3 regions of the Clostridium perfringens genome follow, and region 2 is predicted to be linked to each of the others. Evidence: riboswitches for the same ligand, from Rfam matches in the RefSeq annotation. Region 2 holds a riboswitch; each other region holds the start of a gene.

Region 1 (2,278 bases), 1.6 Mb from region 2:
TTAGGAAACTCTTTAGTTGAAGAAGAATATACAGCTGAGTCATGGGCTTTATTTAGTGAAGTGTTAGAAGTTGCTAATGAAGCTAACAAAAATAAAGCTGATTACACTCAAGATCAAATAAATCAAATAGTAATTGATTTAGATGCTTCAATAAAAGCTTTAGTAAAGGAAACACCAGAGGTTGATAAAACAAATTTAGGTGAATTAATAAATCAAGGTAAATCTTTACTAGAGGAATCTGTAGAAGGATTTAATGTTGGTGAATACCATAAAGGCGCTAAGGATGGATTAGCAGTTGAAATTAATAAGGCTGAAGAAGTATTTAACAAGGAAGATTCTACTGAAGAAGAAATAAATTCATCTAAGGAATCTTTAGAGGGTGCAATAGCAAGATTTAACTCTTTATTAATAGAAGAAAGTACAGGAGACTTTAATGGCAATGGAAAGATTGATATAGGAGACTTAGCAATGGTATCTAAAAACATTGGAAGTACTACTAACACTTCTCTTGATTTAAATAAAGATGGCTCTATTGATGAATATGAGATAAGCTTTATAAATCATAGAATACTAAATTAAGATAATTCAATAAGGATAAATTAGATTTATAATTTTTTAGGAATCATAAAGATGCTTAAAATCAAATTTAAAATACTAAGAATTTTAAAGAGTAGTATTTTAAAATGATTATTTGTATCTAATATGATTCCTTTTAATTTAAAACATAACTTAATAAAAATTTTTTTAAAATATTATTAGAGTCAGATTAATTTAAGATAAGTTCATTAAATTTATATGATAAACAGATAAGTTTCTTAATAATTAATATTTTATAATAATATATGAACAGGAATTATATGTTTAAAAATTACCGAAAGCCTTATATATAGCATATTTTCTAAAGAAATCTATAGAGTTTAATTGTAAATGCAATGCATATGCTATATAATGTTAAAGTATTGTAAAATTAAATATTTAGAAATAGGTTAAATAGTTACATTTGTAACTATATATTAAAAGGGAAGTTGGGTTTAAATCCCACGCGGTCCCGCCGCTGTAATAGAGGAGCTTTTTGTACTTTAAGCCACTGGAATATAATATTTTGGGAAGGCCACAAAAAGTGATGATACTTAAGCCAGAAGACCTGCCTATTTTTAAAACATCAAGATCCTACGGGAAATAGGAGGTGTTGTGCTTTGGTAAGTTATATTTTTTTAGAATTTTTATAACCTCTAGACGCAATGTCTAGGGGTTTTTTATTTCTAAGACTAAAGTTCTGATTTAACTAGAAATTAAAGTTATTCATATTTAGATTAAGTGTTATAAAGGGAAATATTTTTAGTACATATTGTTTTATTTGATGCAGAAATAGTTAAATCAAATTTTATCTTAAAATAAAAAGATGATAAATGGGAATACAAAATAAAAATATAATTTAAGGAGTAGAATTATTATGTCAAAAAAGAATCAAGTATTTATAGGATTTTTATTAATGTTCTTATTAATACCAAGAAGTGTTTCAGCTATGCATATCATGGAAGGATTTTTACAACCTAAATGGTGTATAGCATGGGGAGTTATAACTATACCATTTATAGTATTAGGATTATTCTCTATTAAAAACAAGGTTGGAAATAATCCAAGACTAAAGATTTTGTTAGCTATGGCAGGAGCTTATGCTTTTGTTCTTTCAGCATTAAAGCTTCCATCAGTTACAGGTAGTTGCTCACATCCTACAGGGGTTGGTCTTGCGGCAATATTATTTGGACCTACAGCAGCATCAGTTTTAGGACTTATCGTACTTTTATTCCAAGCATTACTTTTAGCTCATGGTGGTCTTACTACTCTTGGAGCTAATACTTTTTCAATGGCTGTAGTTGGGCCTTTAGTATCATACGGACTTTATAAATTAGTAAAAAAACTTAATGGACCAACATGGTTAGGTGTATTTTTAGCATCTGCTCTTGGAGATTTAGCAACTTACATGGTTACTTCAGTTCAATTAGGACTAGCCTTCCCAGCAGAGGTTGGAGGAGTTATGGCATCAGTTATGAAATTCATGGGTATATTTGCTGTTACTCAAGTTCCTCTAGCTATAAGTGAAGGAATATTAACAGTCATAATCTTTAATACAATAGAAAATTATGCAAAAGAAGATTTAATGGAACTTAACATTTTTTCAAAGGGGGTAAAATAATGAAAAATAAAAGAGTGTTAACTAATGTGATATTACTATTATTAGTTGTATTTATTACAATAATACCTTTCTTTGTAGCTA
Region 2 (2,278 bases):
TTAAAATCTTAAAGTCTTTAAAAGTAACGATTTCTCCAATATTATTATTTATATCCTCTAAAACTTCTTGTCCAACTTTAGGTATTCCTAATAAACAAATGGAATCTCCCTTTTCAAAATTAACCTTTAAGTTTTCTTCTTTTTCTCCTATTATAGTTAATCCCAAAAAGGTTTGAATAGTTTTAAAGTTATCCTCTGTGCTTCCTGTTACACACTCTGATAAATTGGATTTTTCATAGAAAAAGTCCTCAGCATTATACTCTTTTATGGCTCTATTGATTCCTTGTATTATTTTTTCTCCTCCATTATTCATAGACATACCCAAGTTATTAACTATTACTAATGGTTTTGCCCTAAAAGCTAAAAGCTCAAAAAGACATACTCTAGCTGAGAAATATGATACAATCTCATTTTCGGCTTTTACAAAGTCTCCTTCATTTTCACCAATTCCACCACAACTATCGCAAGCTATTACTAGTTTATTTTTTTCATTTTCTAATACAGTTAAGTCTCTAAACTTGTATATTTGCATTTTTTAATCCCTTACTTACTATAAATGCTATAACTATATTAACTAAGCTTGCTAAAGTAAGTGGTAATCCTAAAAGTTTTAAAAAGTCTACAGGATTCATTCCTCCTAAAACAAAATACATAAATACTCCTGTTATAAAAGTAAATCCTATTCCATTTAAAAGAGTACCAACAATTCCTGCTAAAATTACTTTTCCTCTGTTAAATATTATTGATGTTATGTATACAACAACAAACATTTCTAATGCTACTAAAATATGTACTGGTAAACTTAAAGGAAATCCTGTTCTTAAAGCTACAAATAAATGAGCTAAAAGTCCTATTATTCCTCCAACTACAGGTGATATTATTATTCCCCCAACAAAAGCTGGCATTGAATCTAATGCTATACTAGAGAATATAGGGAAGTTAGCTAATATAACACTTATTGCTATAAGTATAGCTGAAAAACACAAACTCTTAACATCTAATCTCTTTTTTTCCTTAGTAAAATTCATAATTATTTTACCCTCCTAATTAATATTATTTTCCTTCTCTCTACATTATAAGGCATCTATTAACTAGTAAGTTATACTTTTAATATTAAATAAAATTTCATACCCAACAAAACATAAATTATAATTTCAATTTTTCATAATTATACTAAAACATAATATCTTTGTATAACCTTAGAATAATTGATCCTTAATTAAATAGAGTTAAAATTTTTAATTAGAAATCTCTATTTCTAATTAATCTTTAGAAAAGCTTATACTCATTCTTTCTGTAAATATTTTTTCAAAATAAAAAACTGGTACGGATAACTATCCCCACCAGTTAAAATAATTTACATACTTTTAAACTTATATAATGCTTCCCTCCGAAACAATAAGAATAGCATACTAGGCAGGTCTCCTGGCTAATAAATCATCCTAAAACAATCCTTTCCATGACTATTTATCACAGTGGCTTTTTGTTCTCGTCCTTATCAACAGTAGCGGGGGCTGCAGTTTTTAACTTTCCCTATTAAGTTACTAAGCACCTAATGCTCTTATTTTATTTTCACTTTATAATTACACACTTATATACCTTTTGTCAACCTTCATATTTATATTGCTTTTACTTAATATTAAAATTTTCAACCTCATCTAAGGTCTTTGGCACATTAAATTCTCCCTGTATAATAGAAGTTCTATATTGTTCTACTTTATCTAAAACTTCTTTAGAAACTAAATTGCTTGTTGTCTTAGCTATCTCAATTCCATTATCCTTAAGCCCTATTTCCATTTTATTCTTTGGGCCAGCTTTAAAATCACTATTTATAACTTCTTTTGCTGTAGTATATACTGCATCATCTAGATTCTTTATCATTGATGATAATATAACATCAGCATACTCTGGAAATCTTTCTGCCCAATCAATATCAGCTCCAATAGCATACTTTCCTTTTTCCTTAGCAGCTTTAAAAAGTCCTTTTCCAGCTTCTCCTGCTGATTCAAATATTATATCTGCCCCTTCATCATACATTTTTTTAGCTATATCATTTGCTTTCTTTTGATCATTAAAGTTTCCTATGTACTGAACTAAATTTCCTTTTCTTATATTTTTATAGGCTTCCTCATTTGAAACCTTTAGTCCAGCCATAAATCCTGATAAAAATGTTTCTATTAATTCTTCCTTTATTGCACCTATAAAACCTACCTTGTTTGTTTTAGTAGTATTACCAGCTATTATTCCCATTAGAAATGCACCTTCTTCATCCTTAAAA
Region 3 (2,278 bases), 290 kb from region 2:
ATGAATTTTTATATAATGGCCTAGAAAATTTTAAAGATATTACTACTTTTAAAGGTGCAGTAAATTTTATATTTTTTAAATTGAATAAAAATATAAATTTAAGAGAAGAATTAATTAGAAGAGGTATTATAATAAGAAGTTGTAGTAATTATATTGGCTTAGACCATAGCTTCTATAGGGTGGCAGTTAGAACAAGGGAAGAAAACAAAAAGCTTTTAGAAGAACTTTCAAAGGTTTTAAAATAAGCCTTATACTATTACTTTTATTATTAATAGGTTTTATATTAAATTAAGAAGTTTGACAATGATAAAATATAATAATATAATCAAGTTGATTAACTAATAATTGGTGTGATTTTCGCTTAATAGGGAATGAAGTTAAAGTCTTCAACTACCTCAGTAACCGTGAAGCAGACAAAATCTCAATATGTCACTGCATTTTTTGTGTGGGAAGACGAGATGGAGGAAGAAGCAAAGTCGGGATACCTGCCTTTTATTTAAGTACTATTATCTTCTGAGGGTAGGATAATAGGGTGCGTATGATTTAAATATGCTTAACATACCTTCTTAAAATGGTATGTTTTTTTATTTTATACGTATTAATTTAAGCCTCAAATATTTTAATTGTTAAGTTTTATGAAAGAGAAATTTGATTTATGATGATTTAAGCTTAATTTAGGAAAGTTCAGATTTGCTTTTATAGATTGTAAGGGATGCTTAGCAATATTAAAAAAATACATATTAAAATCATTAAATAAAATCAAATAGGAATCCTTCATATAACTTAAGAATTTATAAAGGTGAAAGTGGAGGAAGAATATGAGAAACTTTAAAAAAGTAATTTCTTTAGTAATGATAACCATGATGGCATTACTTATGTTTACTGGATGTGGAAGTAAAACAGTAACAATGAAAGATATGGAAGGAACTGAATTTACAGTACCTAAAAAGATTGAAAGAATAATATCAACAGCTCCATCTAATACAGAGATATTAGTAGGTTTAGGACTAGGTGATAAAATAGTTGGTGTTGATAAATATTCGGCAGATGTAAAAGGATTAAATCCTGATATTCCTAAAATAGACTTTAGAAATCCAGATGCAGAGACTATAGTAGCTCTTAAGCCAGATGTGATAATAGCTTCAGGGCACAATAGAACAGGAAAAGAAGATCCATTTAAGGCTTTAAAGGATGCAGGAATACCTGTAGTTTATATTCCAACTAGTGATAGTATAGATGGAATATATGAAGATATCAATTTCTTAGCTAAGTTAACTGGAACAGAAGCTGAAGGAAAGAAAATGGTTGATTCAATGAAAAGTGAAGTAGATAAAATAAAAGCTATAGGTGAAACTATAAAAGATAAGAAAACTGTTTACTTTGAAATTGGATCAGGTTCAAAACTTTATAGCTTTGGAAGTGATACTTTCTTAAATAACTTATTAACTATAATTGGAGCAGAAAACATATTTGGTAATGAAAAGGGTTGGATTTCTCCAAGTGAAGAAGCTGTTATAAAAGCAAACCCAGATGTAATTTTAACAAATGAAAGTTATATTGAAAATGCTACAGATTTAATTGCTAAACGTCCAGGTTGGAATACAATAACTGCTGTTAAGGATAATAAAATATTCTTAGTAGACAATAATGCATCATCACGTGGAAGTCAATACGTGGTAAATGTATTAAAACAAATGGCAAAGGATATTTATCCAGAACAATATGCAGGAATCTAAAAAAAGAAAACTACTAATATTACTAGCTATTCCATTAGTAATATTAGTACTCTGTATTGGAACTTCCATAGGAAGTTCCAATATTAATATATGGGATACTATTTCTATAGTTGGGAATAAAATTTTTAATATTCCTCTTAGAACTGGTATAAAACCAGAGGACGTAGCAATTATTTGGGTAATTAGATTACCAAGGGTATTATTAGCTTTTGGAGTTGGAGCTTCTCTTGCAGTTAGTGGAGCCATAATTCAATCTATATTAAAGAATCCATTAGCATCACCATATACTCTAGGAGTTTCATCAGGAGCTTCCCTAGGAGTTGGAATATACATAGTTCTTGGAATTTCAATTCCTGTAATAGGAAATTTAGCTATGCCTATTATAGGATTTTTATGTGGAGTTTTAACTGTTTTTGCTGTTATTATCTTTTCTAATAAAGTTGATAGAGGGCTTTCAAATAATACAGTAATATTAGCTGGTATGGTGTTATCACTTTTTACTAGTGCAATGTTAACAACTGTAACATCTATATGCAGTGAAG

What was found. Region 2 has a riboswitch for cobalamin ahead of I6G60_RS08835 (ECF transporter S component). Riboswitches for the same ligand answer to the same signal wherever they lie in the genome.
Positions count from the first base shown of each region.
Region 1: it holds a riboswitch for cobalamin, as region 2 does, so the genes downstream of both, I6G60_RS00595 (energy-coupling factor ABC transporter permease) here and I6G60_RS08835 (ECF transporter S component) in region 2, are expected to answer to the same signal.
Region 3: it holds a riboswitch for cobalamin, as region 2 does, so the genes downstream of both, I6G60_RS10005 (ABC transporter substrate-binding protein) here and I6G60_RS08835 (ECF transporter S component) in region 2, are expected to answer to the same signal.

Region 1 is NZ_CP065681.1:70,285-72,562, reverse strand. It holds gene nagH (hyaluronoglucosaminidase) at 1-579, shown strand, start outside; cobalamin riboswitch at 967-1,166, shown strand; gene I6G60_RS00595 (energy-coupling factor ABC transporter permease) at 1,454-2,197, shown strand; gene I6G60_RS00590 (energy-coupling factor ABC transporter substrate-binding protein) at 2,197-2,278, shown strand, end outside.
Region 2 is NZ_CP065681.1:1,820,768-1,823,045, reverse strand. It holds gene I6G60_RS08840 (hypothetical protein) at 1-532, opposite strand, end outside; gene I6G60_RS08835 (ECF transporter S component) at 513-1,028, opposite strand; cobalamin riboswitch at 1,399-1,571, opposite strand; gene I6G60_RS08830 (BMP family lipoprotein) at 1,630-2,278, opposite strand, start outside.
Region 3 is NZ_CP065681.1:2,107,925-2,110,202, reverse strand. It holds gene cobD (threonine-phosphate decarboxylase CobD) at 1-245, shown strand, start outside; cobalamin riboswitch at 330-507, shown strand; gene I6G60_RS10005 (ABC transporter substrate-binding protein) at 819-1,736, shown strand; gene I6G60_RS10000 (FecCD family ABC transporter permease) at 1,723-2,278, shown strand, end outside.